3 regions of the Pseudomonas urethralis genome follow, and region 2 is predicted to be linked to each of the others. Evidence: riboswitches for the same ligand, from Rfam matches in the RefSeq annotation. Region 2 holds a riboswitch; each other region holds the start of a gene.

Region 1 (4,857 bases), on a different contig from region 2:
TCGTCCACCAGCAGCTTTTTCTTGACGATGTGGAACGCGGCTAGCGTCCACTCGCCACGGCCTTCCCAGAAGCGTTGCTTGAGCCCCAACTCAGTCTGCTTCGCTTCGGTCAGGTCGTAATCCATCTGCGTCGGGCTGAGGCTGACCAGGTTATCCACGCCATCCTCGCTGGTGGAGAACTGGCCATAAAGCGACAGCTCGTCGGTGAGCGCAAACACCAGCCCGGCCCGCCAGTTGCCGCCTTGCAGGCTGCGGTCGCTACGGCTGCCATCGACCAGGTTGTCGCGATCAATGTGGTTCTGGTCGCGGCGCACGCCGGTCACCAGCGACAGGCGCTCGGTCAGCTGCAGACGGTTCTCGGCGAACAGGGCGAAGGTGTGGGTGGTGGACAGCGTCTGCGGGCGGGTTGGCGAGTCGCTGTGGAACCCGCCCGGGGTCGGCTGCCACGGGTCGATGTAGTCGCCGCCCACGTCGTTGTACGGCCGGTTGCTGTCGACGTTGAAGCGCACCTTGTTGTACTCGACACCGACCAGCGTCTTGCTGGCCAGGCCGAACAGGCTGTGATCGAAGGTGAAGGTCTGGCGGTCGCCTATCTGCTCCTGGTTGTGCCTGATCTGCAGGAAGCTCTGGCGCTCCAGCTGCTCGCGGTCGGTGTCCCAGCGGTAGTTCTCGGCATTGCGCCAGTGGCGGCGGCTCTTGATGTAGTAGAGCTGGTTGCTGGCGCTGAGCTGGTCGTTGATCGCCCAGTCGGTGGTGAAACGGGTCCACTCGTCGTGGTAGCGCTGCACATCGTTCTGGACGTTGTAGTTCTTCTTGCGCAGGCTGCTGCGGTAATGGCCGTCGATCAGTGGCGTGCCGTAGTAGTTGGCCGGCTGGGCGTCGCCACGCTCGTGGGCGAGGGTGAAGCTCAGGTCGTCGTTGGCATCGAAGCGCAGCGCGGCACTGAGGGCCAGGCTGCGCGAATCGGTGCGGTCGACCCAGCCGTTGCCGGCCTGCTGGTTCAGGGTCAGGCGGTAGCTCAGGCGTTCGCTGAGGCTGCCGCCGGTGTCCAGGCCAAGCTGCTGGCGGTCCCATGAGCCGTAGCCCAGGCGCAGGCGGTTGTGGATGTCGCCGGTGAACGGCTTTTTCGGGATCACGTTGATCACCGCGCCGGTCGCGCCTTCGCCATACAGCACCGAAGCCGGGCCGCGGATCACGTCGACCTGCTCGACCATCCACGGGTCTACCGGGAAGGTCTGGGTGCCGGCCCCGGTATACAGGCGCGCACCGTCGAACAGGGTCATCACCGAGCCATGGCCGGTGAAGCCGCGCGCCGACAGGCCGGTGCCGCCATCGCCGGGGTTGCCGATGAAGGTGATGCCGGGGGAGCGGGTCACGGCGTCCTGCACGGTGAGGTTGTTGCGTTGCTCGATCTGTTCGGCCGTGATGCTGCTGGTGCTGGCTGGCGTTTCCAGGGCACTGAGGTGCAGCCGTGAACCGGCCTCGGTCGGCGTGGCCAGGTCGACGTGCTTTGGGTCACGGGTATCGGTGATGGCCGTGGAGGGGAGGCTCAGCACAGGTTCGTCGGCCAGGGCCGGCAGGGTAACGGCCAGGCAGGCCGCCAGGGGGTGAAGCTTGAAGAATCGGGACATGTCGTTCCACTGCTGCAGGAATGAATGGATCCCGGTGGAAAACACGCAAAGGCGCACCCCGTACGCAGGCGCACGCGGATACCGGCCTGCGCCCGCCCACCGCGGGTTGCCAAGTGAAGCTTCAGGCCGGTCTCCGGGCTTGCGAGGGTCGTGAGGCCTTCACCTTCCCATGCTGGCGCACAGTGGTGTGTCGAAGGCATCGCTCGCTTACCGTTGCGGGGGCAGCGCCGGACTTGTCGTGAACCACGACGCACCGGCTTCCCGTTTCACCCTGCGCACGGCGGCGCAGGACACCTGAAACTGGCGCGCATCTGACCATCGAATGGTCAGCGCGTCAAATGCGCGTGTCAGCGCCCGCGGCGGCGTGACACCCGTGCCTCGATGTTCTTGCGCCCGATGAGCAGGGGAGGCTTCTCCACCACTGGCTCATCGGCCAGCCACTTGTACATCACCAGGCAGTCGACCAACCCCAGGCGGGCGTGGCGATAGGCCTTGGGCAGGCGGCCCACGGTCTCGAAGCCCAGCCGGGTCCACAGCGCCACCGCCACCTCGTTGCTCGCCACCACCGAATTGAACTGCAACGCCAGGAAGCCCTCCTGGCGTGCCAGCTTCTGCGAGTGCTCGCACATCAGCCGGGCCACACCACGGCCACGTGCAGCGTCGCAGACCATGTAGCCGCAGTTGCCGACATGGGCGCCGGGGCCGGCGGCGTTGGCCTTGAGGTAGTAGGAACCGAGCAGCTCGCCATCCTCTTCGGCCACCAGCGTGTGCAGCGGCAGTTGCAGCCACAGCTGGCGGGCCTGCTCGACGTTCAGCTCGGGGTCGAAGGCGTAGGTTTCGCGGGCCTGGACGATGGCCTGGAAGGTCGGCCAGAAACGCTCGAAATCGTCGGGCGTCATGGGGCGAATGTGGATCATGGCGGTTCCTGCAATGGCTAGGCCGCCAAGTCTGGGTGGCGCGGCGCCGTCGCGCAAGGGCGGCGACGCCGTTTGGCTTCAGCCGTTGGCCTTGCCCAGCGCATCCAGGGCGCGGGCCGAGTAGACCAGCGCGGCCCCGGCGTTCATCGCCACGGCCACACCCAGCGCCTCGGCGATCTCCTCACGGGTGGCGCCGTGCTTGACGGCCTGTTGCGAGTGCACGGCGATGCAGCCGTCGCAGCGGGTGGTGACGGCCACGGCCAGGGAGATCAGTTCGCGGGTCTTGGCGTCCAGGTGGTTGGTCTTGGCGCCCGCGCCGCTGGCGGTCATGTAGCCGGCCACGGTGTCGGGGGACAATTGCTTGAGATCGCCGATGCCGGCCATCAACTGCTTACGGTAGGCGTCCCAGTCCATCATGCTCATCGTCTTCACCTTGGTAAGGTTGCGAGTGGAGCTTTCATGCTAGTCGAAGCCTGGGAAGCGAGACTTGTACTTTAGTGCTGGCCAGGATTGAAGCGGCCAGACAAGGCCGCTTCTGCAATGGCCAACGTGCCGGTCAGATATAGACGAACACCAGCACCAGGGCCGCGACCACCAGCCACTTCTCCAGGTAGTAGCGCATGCGGTTGCGCTTCTTCAGCGCCTTGCCACGCTCGCGGATCTTGTAGATGCGGGTGAACAGGCGGTTGATGCCACCGGTCTTGTCGCCGGCGTCGTTGGGCGCAGCGGCGGCGGCCATGACGTTGCGGCTGAACCAGCGGTTGAACGCGGTGGCCCAGCGGTATTTCAGCGGGCGCTCGATGTCGCAGAACAGGATGATGCGGTTGTGCTCGGTGGTATTGGCGGCGTAGTGGATGTACGTTTCGTCGAAAACCACGCCCTCGCCATCGCGCCAGGAGTATTTCTCGCCGTCCACATCGATGTAGCAACCGTCATCGTTCGGCGTGTCCAGGCCGAGGTGGAAGCGGTACGAGCCGGCATACGGGTCACGGTGACGGACCAGCTTGGCACCCGGTGGCAGGGTGGCGAACATTGCCGCCTTGACCGTGCCGATGCCTTGCAGCAGCTCGGTGGTGCGCGGGCACAGGGTCATCGCCGAAGGGTGGCTTTCGCCGTACCACTTCAGGTAGAAGCGCTTCCAGCCGGTCTTGAAGAACGAATTGAAACCGACGTCGTCATAGTTATCGGACTTCTTGATCTCGCCCACGTGCAGCAGTTGCTGGGCTTCGGCGCGGATTTCCTGCCAGTGGTCCTTGAGCGGCTGCAGTTCGGGGAACGCCTCGACCGGCAGGTAAGGCTTGGCCGGATGCTTGGAGAACAGGTACAGGAAGCTGTTGACCGGCGCCAGGAAGCTGGAGTGGTCGCCCAACTGACGGGTCAGCTTGTGGCGTACCCGACCGCGCAGGTGAACATAGGCGATCGAGAGAACGAAGATCAGTACGAGTGCAATTTTCATGGACGGTTACTTGTCGAAAAATGGCCATGCGCCATGGCATAAGCTCGCCAGCATAAACAATCATGGGGGTAGTTTGTACTTATTGTTACGTTGATGCGGCCCGACATTGGTGTAAGGCGCCTGAAGTGCGCAAAAACGTTTCACGTGATGGAGAGCACATGGTCCCGGACCTTCGCCCGAGTGGCACCCCCTTCAAACGGTTGTTCTTCGCCTTGCCCGTCAGCGACGCCCAACGCCGTGCGATCAGCCAGTGGCGGCGCGGCCTGAACCTGCGCAGCGGCAAGCCGGTGCCCAGCGAAAACTTTCACCTGACCTTGCTGTTTCTTGGCGATGTGGCTGTGGCCCAGGTGCCGGCCATCTGCGCGGCGGTGGACAGCCTGGCGCTGCCGGGCGCGCCCTTGCGCTTGCTGCTGAACCAGCTGACAACCTGGCAGCGCGCCAACGTGCTGGTGCTGGAGCCGCAGGAAACACCCATCGCCTTGCGCCAGCTGGCCTATGCCCTGCAGCAGGCGTTGTTGCCGATGGGCTTCGAAGAGCAGGCCCGTGATTACCGCCCGCACCTGACCCTGTCCCGGGACTTTCGCGGCCAGGCCCCGGAGGCGGCCGTGGCGCCTGAGTTTCATCTCAGCGCCCGGCACTTCACCTTGTACGAGTCTCGCAAGGGCCGTTACTGGCCGCTGGCGCAGTGGCCTCTGGCGGATTAGCGCCGGTCAGGCGATCTGGCTGCGAGCGGGCATGAACAGCTGCTCGCCCAGAGCGCGGGCGGTACGCAGGTGCAGTGCGGCATCCGGGCCTTCGCTGTTTTCCAGCAAGCTCGAGCCAAGCACCGTGGCGCCGCAATAGTCGAAGATGC
Region 2 (4,857 bases):
CGGCGGTTTCGGCAAGCAGTGCCAGGTGCGAGTCGCCGCTGCAGAGGATCACCAGGTCGGCGGGCGTCTGGCCGAGGTCGGCGATGCTGTCGTCTGGCACGAAGCCGCCGGGCTGGGTCCGCAGCAGGTGCATGGGTCAGGCGCCCAGGGCCTGGCGCAGGCGCGCTTCCAGTTGTGGGGCATCGAGGTCCTGGCCAATCAGCACCAGGCGGGTGATGCGGGGCTCGTCGGCGCGCCAGGCGCGGTCGAAGTGCTTGTCGAAACGGGTGCCCACGCCCTGTACCAACAGGCGCATCGGCTTGCCGGGGATGGCCGCGAAGCCTTTGGCGCGCAGGATGCCGAATTCCACCACCAGCTGGGTCAGGGCATCGAGCAGCAGGCTTTCGTCAGCTTCGGGCAGGTCGATGGAGATCGAGTCGAAGGCATCGTGGTCGTGATCGTCATGATCGTCGCCGTCATGGTGGGCGTCGTGGTGGGTGCGACGGCCATCGATGTGCGCCTCGGACTCCGCCCCCACGCCCAACAGCACTTCCAGCGGCAGTCGGCCGCTGCTGGCTTCGATTACCTTGACGGCTGGCGGCAGCTCCTCGGCCACTTCGGCACGCACCTTGGCCAGGCCTTCGGCGTCGATCAGGTCAGCCTTGTTCAACACCACCAGGTCGGCACTGGCCAGCTGGTCGGCGAACAGTTCGTGCAGTGGCGATTCGTGATCAAGGTTGGGATCAAGCTTGCGTTGCGCGTCGACCTGCTCCGGGTAGGCGGCGAAGGTGCCGGCGGCCACGGCCGGGCTGTCGACCACGGTAATGACCGCATCGACGGTGCAGGCGTTGCGGATTTCCGGCCACTGGAAGGCTTGCACCAGGGGCTTGGGCAGTGCCAGGCCGCTGGTTTCGATGAGGATGTGGTCGAGGTCGCCACGGCGTGCGACCAGTTCGCGCATCACCGGGAAGAATTCTTCCTGCACGGTGCAGCACAGGCAGCCGTTGGCGAGTTCATAGACGCGGCCGCTGGTTTCTTCCTCGGTGCAGCCGATGCTGCATTGCTTGAGGATTTCGCCGTCGATGCCAAGCTCGCCGAATTCGTTGACGATGACCGCGATGCGGCGGCCTTGGGCGTTGTCGAGCATGTGGCGGAGCAAGGTGGTCTTGCCCGAGCCGAGAAAGCCGGTAACGATGGTGACGGGGAGCTTGGCCAGTGTTTTCATGTCGCGTTGCCCTTGGCAGGTTGGTGCGGGCACACGGGACGAAAGCCGCAGGCCAGGCCGGCCGGGCTCGTTCGCCACCGGATCACCCCGCCCGGTTGAAAGTCGAAATCGTCTCGAGGCAGGTCTCCTGGCTTGCACCGTTCCAGTGCATCAAGCAGCTGGCGGGGTGACGCCTTCCCGCGCGTTGGCGCAGTGGCTGTGTCGACCCATTGTCGGTGCCTACAGTTGCGGGGGCAGCCGCGGCTTGTACCGCGTTCCCGTCTTAGCTTCGGCAGTGCCGAAGAACCTCGAAGTCGCAAGGCTACGCGGGGGGTGGCGGGTGGTCAACTGTTGCCATCCCGTCCACAAAGCCCATCGGTCAGCTTTTGCTCTTGCTCTTGCTCTTGCTCTTGCTCTTGCTTTTGCTTTTGCTTTTAAGCGCGCGGTAGCTCAGGCGACGCAGAGTGCGACTTCAGGAGGCCGAACGCAGGCGTCTGGAGGGCCAGGGTGCGCAGCACCCCTTCGGCGTAGCCGAAGGCGCGAGATGTAGACTTGCGCAGCAAGTCGTAGGCCGCGCGGGCCCGGAAGGCGCCGGAGTGAGGGGACCCCGGAGCGAAGCGCAGGGGCCGGATGATGGGAGCGGGGGTTTTTGCCTACTTTTTGCCCAGTCAAAAAGTAGGTCGCCGTAAAGGCGAAAAGCTGATTCAGCGCCACCATGGCAAATGAATGTTGACTTGATTTGAAAGCCCACTTCCAAAAGCCAAAAGCCAAAAGCCAAAAGCCAAAAGCCAAAAGCCAAAAGCTGGACAGCGATGGTTTTGATTGAGTCGAGTGCATTCATTGGCGGTGGCGACGCACAGTCACCTTTCCGCCCTTACGGCGGGTCACTTTTTGTCAAACGCGACAAAAAGTAACCAAAAAACGCTGGCTCCCATCATCCGGCCCCTCCGCTGCGCTCCGGGGTCCCCTCACTCCGGCGCCCTCCGGGCCCGCGCGGCCTACGACTTGCTGCGCAAGTCTACATCTCGCGCCTTCGGCTGCGCCGAAGGGGTGCTGCGCACCCTGGCCCTCCAGACGCCTGCGTTCGGCCTCCTGAAGTCGCATTCCGCGTTTGCTGAACTACCGCGCGCTTAGAAGCAAAAGCAGAGCAAGAGCAAGAGCAAGAGCAAGAGCAAGCATTGCATCTGCATGACATTTGACGTCTCCCTCGCCCCGTGCTCTCCTTACGCCTTGCGTCAGGTGCCCCCAAGCGGGGGTGAAACGGGAAATCGGTGCGTCGCAGGCCCTTCAGGGCCGGGCAAAGCCGGTGCTGCCCCCGCAACGGTAAGCGAGCGAAGCGTCCAGACCACTGTGCCACGCAGTCCGGCATGGGAAGGTGATGCCTTTCAAGGAGCCCAACTCCTCCTCGCAAGCCCGGAGACCGGCCTGTCGTCCATGAACACCCCGCGGTGGGCGGGCGCTGTCGCATCTCCTCGGGCGCCTTGCCCCCGGGACTGCCGCGCTTGTCCGTTGCCCTTACAAAAAAGCAGAGGATCGCGTCATGCCCATCACCAACGCCAAACATGGCATCGCCACCCCCATCACCCTCAGCCAGCGCGTGGTCATCGCCGTCGGTGCCAGCCTGCTCGGCCTGTGCCTGGTCTACTTCGCCGGGTTCTCGCACATCGAAGCCGTGCACAACGCCGCGCACGACACGCGCCATAGCGCCGCCTTCCCCTGCCACTGAGGCTGCCATGATCAAGCGTATTGCCCGCACAGCCGGGTTCAGCGGCCTGCTCGCTGCCCTCTTGCTGACCCTCCTGCAAAGCTTTTGGGTCGCACCGTTGATCCTTGAGGCGGAAACCTACGAAGCGGCCAGCCCGGCAGCCGCGCACCACAGCCACGGCGAAGAAGCTGGCGCTGGCCACACCCATGGCGAAGAAGCCTGGTCGCCAGAAGATGGCTGGCAGCGCACCCTCTCGACCACTGGCGGCAATCTGGTGGTTGCCGTCGGCTTCGCCCTGATCCTCGCCGCCCTCTACAGCCTGCGGGAGCCTGGCCGCACCAGCACGGGCGCACTGTGGGGGCTGGCCGGTTTTGCCGTGTTCTGCCTCGCGCCTACCCTGGGCTTGCCACCCGAACTGCCCGGCACTGCCGCCGCCGATCTCGGTCAGCGCCAGAGCTGGTGGGTCGGCACCGCCGCCGCGACGGCACTGGGCTTGGCCCTGCTGGTGTTCGCACGTCATGGCCTGCTGAAGGCCCTGGGTGCCGTGTTGCTGGTGGTACCGCATGTGATCGGCGCGCCGCAGCCGGAGGTCCACGAAAGCCTGGCACCGCATGCCCTGGAAACCCAGTTCATGATCGCTTCGTGGCTGACCAACGCGGCCTTCTGGGTGGCCTTGGGCTTGCTCAGCGCCTGGCTGTATCGCCGCTCCAGCCTGGCCTGATGACCGCCCCGCCATTGCCGGTGCTGTACGCAGGCTTCGGTTGCCGCCGGGGCTGCCCGGTGGATGTGCTCGAAGCCCTGCTGCAAGCAGTGTTGCAACATAACGGCCTGAGCATCACAGCACTCCGTGGCTTTGCCAGCATCGCTGGCAAAGCCGACGAGCCGGGCTTGCAGCAACTCGCCGCACGTCACGCCTTGCCCTTGGTGGTTTTCGCGGCCGAGCAGCTGCAGCGGTTCGAACCCCAGCTCAGCCACCGCTCCGCCGTGGCCTTCGCGCATGGCGGTTGCTGGGGTGTCGCCGAGAGCACCGCCTTGGCCCTGGCCAGCCTCAGTCACCCCAGCGTCACACTCAAGGTGGCCCGCCAGGTGCGCGGCCCCGCTACCCTGGCTCTGGCCTGCGCCGGATAATTGCTTCCATTTTCAAGGATTTGCCATGACGGTCTACTTCATCGGCGCCGGCCCCGGCGACCCGGAACTGATCACGGTCAAGGGCCAACGCCTGATCCGCCAGTGCCCTGTGATCATCTATGCCGGCTCGCTGGTACCCGCAGCGGTACTCGAAGGCCACCAGGCGGAGAAGGTCATCAACAGTGCCGAACTGCACCTCGAACAAATCATCGACGCCATTCGCGCGGCACACGCCAACGGCCAGGACGTGGCCCGGGTGCACAGTGGCGACCCCAGCCTGTACGGTGCCATCGGCGAGCAGATCCGCCACCTGCGCGAACTGGGCATCGATTACCAGATCGTCCCCGGGGTCACGGCCACCGCCGCCAGCGCGGCGCTGCTCGGCTGCGAACTGACCCTGCCACAGGTCGCGCAGACCGTTATCCTCACCCGCTACGGCGACAGCTCTCCGATGCCTGCAGGCGAACAGCTCGGCGACCTGGCCCGGCACGGCAGTACCTTGGCCATTCACCTGGGGGTCAAGCACCTGCCGCGCATCGTCGAAGAATTGCTTCCCCACTACGGCCCCGACTGCCCGGTCGCCGTAGTCCATCGTGCCACCTGGCCAGACCAGGACTCGGTGCGCGGCACCTTGGCCGATATCGTCGAACAGGTCGCCAGCAAGGGTTTCAGGCGCACCGCCCTGATCCTCGTCGGCCATGTACTCGGCGACGCCCCCTTCACCGAGTCAGCGTTGTACCGCGCCGGCCACGCGCACTTGTTCCGCCCCGGCGACTAGCATTGCCAAGCCGGCGAAGGGCGGCGCAGACTGCGTTTTCCACCACCGGAGGACTATCCATGC
Region 3 (4,857 bases), on a different contig from region 2:
TCATATTTCGCTACCGTGGATTACACCTTCTGAGCTGATGGCCTCTTCGCGGGTGAACCCGCGAAGAGGCCGGTACAGGTAATACAAAAACCGCTTTCAGAAGCAAATAAAAAAGTTATAAGATAACGTTTCATTTGACATTCATTCCTGACTGCGACCCCTTTCCATGACCAGCGCCTCAGCCACCCCCACCCTGCTCACCCAGCGCCTGCAGAGCATCGATGCCCTGCGCGGCCTGGTGATCCTGTTCATGCTCCTCGACCACGTGCGTGAAACCTTTTTCCTGCACCGCCAGGTCATCGACCCGATGGCCATCGATGCCACCGACCCGTCGCTGTTCGCCAGCCGCACCCTGGCTCACCTGTGCGCGCCGGTGTTCGTCCTGCTCACCGGCCTGTCGGCCTGGCTGTATGGCGAGAAGTACCAGGGTCGTAGCGACGTCTCGGCGTTCCTGTTCAAGCGTGGGCTGTTCCTGGTGGTGCTGGAATTCACCCTGGTCAACTTCGCCTGGACCTTCCAGCTGCCGCCGAGCGTGGTCTACATGCAGGTGATCTGGGCGATCGGCGTGAGCATGATCGCCCTGTCGCTGCTGGTGTGGCTGCCGCGTCCGGCCCTGCTGGCCGTGGGCGCGCTGATCATCGCCGGCCACAACCTGCTCGATGGCCTGCACTTCGACGCGCAATCGGCCCTGCATGTGCCGTGGGCGATCCTGCATGACCGCGGCTGGCTGGAGGTCTCGGAGAACCTGCGCCTGCGCACCTCCTACCCGGTGCTGCCGTGGATCGGCGTGATCGCGCTGGGCTTCGGCCTCGGCCCGTGGTTCGCCCGTGGCAGCGACGCCGACGAGCGCCAGCACCGTCTGCTGATGGCCGGCGCCATCGCCCTGCTCGGCTTCATGGTGCTGCGCCTCTACAACGGCTACGGCGAGGCGCCGTGGAGCGGCTACCCGACCATCACCCAGACGCTGATGAGCTTCTTCAACATCACCAAATACCCGCCCTCGCTGCTGTTCCTGGCCTTGACCCTGGGTTGCGGCCTACTGTTGCTGCGCGCCTTCGAGCGCGCCGGGCTCGCCCGCTGGATCAGCGCCCTGGCGGTGTTCGGCGCAGCGCCGATGTTCTTCTACCTGCTGCACCTGTACGTGCTCAAGCTGCTGTACCTGGCCTGCGTGGCGCTGTTCGGCCTCAACCAGGGCGACTACTTCGGCTTCGACACCATCGGCGCGGTGTGGCTGGCCTCGCTGCTGCTGGCGGCGGCACTGTACCTGCCGGTGCGCTGGTTTGCCCGGCTCAAGGCGCGCCGGCGCGACATCCACTGGCTGAAGTACTTCTGATTTGGCGTTTCACCTGGCGGCCGGATGGTCTACCATGCCGCCCGCCGGTTTCCACCACGGAATTAATAGGGAATCCCGGGCCCGCCCAACCCGGCGTGCCAATCGGAACTGCCCCCGCAACTGTAGGTGCCGAGCCTGCTCCATCGATGCCACTGGACCTGATCCGGGAAGGCCGGAGCCAGGCGAGGACGCACCAGTCAGGAGACCTGCCGGCATACATTCACCAACCGGCGGGGTGTCCGGGATGGCCATCCGTGTTGCCCCTGCACGTGCAGGGCTGCGGCGATGCCTGTCCGTGCGTTCCTCACCAGAACTGTCCGACAGGAGATCGCCCAGCATGCTGCCCCGTATCGCCACCTTGCTCGCCGGCCTGAGCCTCACCGGCCTGGCTCAGGCCGCGGCCACCCTTTACCCGCTGACCGTCGACAACTGCGGCGCGCCGCAGACCTTCGCCCAGGCGCCTGAGCGTGCGGTCACCATCGGCCAGGCCGGCACCGAGATGTTTTACGCGCTGGGCCTGGGCGACAAGCTGGCCGGCACCTCTTTGTGGTTCAACAATGTGTTGCCCGAATACCAGGCACTGAACGACAAGGTGCCGCGCCTGGCCGACAACGAGCCCAGCTTCGAAGCTGTGGTCGGCAAGCGCCCGCAACTGGTGACGGTGCAGTTCGAGTGGATGGTCGGCGCCCAGGGCGCGGTCGCCACCCGTGAACAGTTCCGCGAACTGAACATCGCCACCTACCTGCTGCCCTCGGACTGTGAAGGCAAGGACAACCTGGTCGGCGCCGACGGCACCCGCCTGCAGGCATTCCAGGTCGACAGCCTCTACAAGAGCATCAGCCAGCTGGCCGAGATCTTCGATGTACAGGACCGCGGTGCCGCGCTCAATGCCGACCTCAAGGCACGCCTGGAGGGTGCCCGGCAGCAACTGGCCGGCAAGGACCTGTCGCAGACTTCGGCGCTGTTCTGGTTCTCCAGCGCCGACCTCGGCATCGACCCTTATGTTGCGGGCCGCCAGGGCGTAGCCGACTTCATGCTGCGCACCCTGGGCGTGCGCAACGTGGTCGAGTCGACCGAGGAATGGCCGACCGTAGGCTGGGAAACCCTGGCCAAGGCCAACCCGACCTGGCTGATCATCGCGCGCATGGACCGCCGCCGCTACCCCGCCGACGATTACCGGAAAAAGCTCGAATTCCTCCGCCACGACCCGGTGACGAAGCAGATGGATGCGGTAAAGAACAACCGCATCATCATCCTCGACGCCGACGCCATGCAGGCCGGCATCCGCCTGTTCCCCGGCCTGCAGACCTTGTCCGCAGCCTTCGCCAGCGGTAAAGCGGCACCATGATGAAAGCTCTGCCCTACAGCGCCCTGGCCCTGCTGGCCTTGCTCGCGGCCGTGCTGGCCGGTACGGCCATCGGCGAAACCAACCTGCCGCCACAGGTGGTCTACCAGGTGCTGGCCAACCACCTGTGGCAGGCCGGCTATCCGGTCGACCCGATCGACGCCGGCATCGTCTGGAACTACCGCCTGACCCGCGCCCTGGTCGCCGCCGCTTGCGGGGCGGGGCTGGCGACCTGTGGGGTGATCCTCCAGGCGCTGCTGCGCAACCCGCTGGCCGAGCCCTACCTGCTCGGGCTGTCGGCCGGCGCATCGACGGGTGCGGTGCTGGTTGGCCTGCTGGGCCTGGGCAGCGTCGCCCTGAGCATGTCCGGCGGCGCCTTCATTGGTGCCCTGGCGGCCTTTTTGCTGGTGCTGGTGCTGGCCCGTGCGGCCGGGCCGAGCAACAACCACACGCAGGTCATCCTCGCCGGTATCGCCGGCTCCCAGCTGTTCACCGCCCTTACCGCTTTGCTCATCACCAAGTCGGCCACCGCCGAACAGGCACGCGGCATCCTGTTCTGGCTGCTGGGCAACCTCAGTGGCGTGCGCTGGCCGTCGGTGTGGCAGGCATTGCCCGTGGCGCTGTTCGGCCTGGCGGTGTGCCTGTGGCACCGCCGGGCGCTGGATGCCTTCACCTTCGGCGCCGACTCGGCAGCTTCGCTGGGCATCGCCGTGCGCCGCACGCAATGGCTGCTGATCAGCTGCGCGGCGCTGGTAACGGCGGTGATGGTGTCGATCGTCGGCGCCATCGGTTTCGTCGGCCTGGTCATCCCCCACGCCCTGCGCCTGCTGCTCGGCCCCGGCCATAGCCACCTGCTGCCGGCCAGCGCGCTGGGCGGCGCGTTGTTCCTGATTGCCGCCGATGTGCTGTCGCGCACGCTGATCGGCGGCCAGGTGATCCCGGTCGGCGTGGTCACCGCATTGATCGGCGCGCCCGTGTTCGCCCTGATCCTGCTCAGCCGCCGGGGGCGCCCATGAACGTCATGAACAGCGCGCACGTCGCGCCACTCGCCTGCCGCGGGCTGGGCCTGCAACTGTCAGGCAACCCCGTGCTGAGCAACATCGACCTCAGCGTGGCGGCCGGTGAAACCCTGGGCATCGTCGGCCCCAACGGTTCAGGCAAATCGTCCCTGCTCAAATTGCTGGCCGGGCTGCGCACGCCGAGCAGCGGCACCGTGCAGCTGCTCGGCGAGCCCCTGGCGCGCCTGCCGCGCCGGCGCGTCGCCCAGGCGTTGGCGCTGGTCGAACAACAGGCCGACACCCTCGACGCGATCAGCGTGTTCGACGCCGTCGCCCTGGGGCGCACGCCCTGGCTGTCGGCGCTGGCACCGTTTTCCCGCGAAGACCGGGCCCTGGTCGAACAGGCCCTGGCCGACCTCGACGCCACGCACCTGCGTGAACGGGCCTGGCGTTCGCTGTCCGGCGGCGAACGCCAGCGCGTGCACATCGCCCGCGCCCTGGCCCAGCGCCCGCAGGTACTGCTGCTCGACGAGCCGACCAACCACCTCGACATCCAGCACCAGTTGAGCCTGCTGCATCAGGTGCAGGCGTTGCCGGTGACCACCCTGGTGGCCCTGCACGACCTCAACCAGGCGCTGACCTGCGACCGTGTGGCAGTGCTCGACCAAGGCCGCCTGGTGGCCCTTGGCAAGCCGCTGCAGGTGCTGACCCCCGAGCGCCTGCTGAGCACCTTTGGCGTGCACGCCCACTACCTCACCGACCCCTTCGACGGCGCACGCATCCTGCGTTTCCGCGCCCCCTGAACCAGGACGTTCCCGCCATGTTGTTGCGCCCCGCCGCTGTGCTTTTGTCCCTGCCACTGGCAGGCTTGGCCCCATTTGCCTTCGCGGACTCGGCGCAGTCCCACAGCAGCGGTTTCGTCGAAGACAGCAGCTGGAGCATCCTCAACCGGACGGTCTACGACCAGCGTGACTACAAGCACGGCGGGCGTAACAGCGGCGCGCGCAATGCCTACAAGCCACGCAGCGAACGTAACGGCCTGGCCGAGGAATGGGCCTACGGCCTGATGGGCACGTACCAGTCCGGTTTCACCCAGGGCCTGATCGGCGTCGGCGTCGATGCCCACGCCTATCAGGGCGTGCAGCTCGACAGCGGTGGCGGCCGTGCCGGCAAGGCACGCC

The links. A riboswitch is a leader RNA that binds a small molecule or an ion and turns the genes downstream of it on or off. The one in region 2 is predicted to bind cobalamin.
Region 1: it holds a riboswitch for cobalamin, as region 2 does, so the genes downstream of both, L6D64_RS05080 (TonB-dependent receptor) here and L6D64_RS08930 (CbtB domain-containing protein) in region 2, are expected to answer to the same signal.
Region 3: it holds a riboswitch for cobalamin, as region 2 does, so the genes downstream of both, L6D64_RS05070 (ABC transporter substrate-binding protein) here and L6D64_RS08930 (CbtB domain-containing protein) in region 2, are expected to answer to the same signal.

Annotation. Positions count from the first base shown of each region.
Region 1 is NZ_BQIJ01000002.1:487,544-492,400, forward strand. Features, by position in the region: gene L6D64_RS05080 (TonB-dependent receptor) at 1-1,631, opposite strand, end outside; cobalamin riboswitch at 1,739-1,944, opposite strand; gene L6D64_RS05085 (GNAT family N-acetyltransferase) at 1,979-2,548, opposite strand; gene L6D64_RS05090 (carboxymuconolactone decarboxylase family protein) at 2,627-2,971, opposite strand; gene lpxO (lipid A hydroxylase LpxO) at 3,105-4,004, opposite strand; gene thpR (RNA 2',3'-cyclic phosphodiesterase) at 4,163-4,708, shown strand; gene L6D64_RS05105 (NAD(P)H-dependent oxidoreductase) at 4,715-4,857, opposite strand, start outside.
Region 2 is NZ_BQIJ01000004.1:247,074-251,930, forward strand. Features, by position in the region: gene cobN (cobaltochelatase subunit CobN) at 1-133, opposite strand, end outside; gene cobW (cobalamin biosynthesis protein CobW) at 137-1,204, opposite strand; cobalamin riboswitch at 1,305-1,509, opposite strand; cobalamin riboswitch at 2,404-2,626, shown strand; gene L6D64_RS08930 (CbtB domain-containing protein) at 2,724-2,909, shown strand; gene L6D64_RS08935 (CbtA family protein) at 2,917-3,609, shown strand; gene L6D64_RS08940 (cobalamin biosynthesis protein) at 3,624-4,016, shown strand; gene cobM (precorrin-4 C(11)-methyltransferase) at 4,042-4,794, shown strand; gene L6D64_RS08950 (DUF1272 domain-containing protein) at 4,854-4,857, shown strand, end outside.
Region 3 is NZ_BQIJ01000002.1:482,233-487,089, reverse strand. Features, by position in the region: gene L6D64_RS05080 (TonB-dependent receptor) at 1-33, shown strand, start outside; gene L6D64_RS05075 (acetyltransferase domain-containing protein) at 167-1,333, shown strand; cobalamin riboswitch at 1,362-1,561, shown strand; gene L6D64_RS05070 (ABC transporter substrate-binding protein) at 1,671-2,681, shown strand; gene L6D64_RS05065 (FecCD family ABC transporter permease) at 2,678-3,694, shown strand; gene L6D64_RS05060 (ABC transporter ATP-binding protein) at 3,691-4,479, shown strand; gene L6D64_RS05055 (OprD family porin) at 4,497-4,857, shown strand, end outside.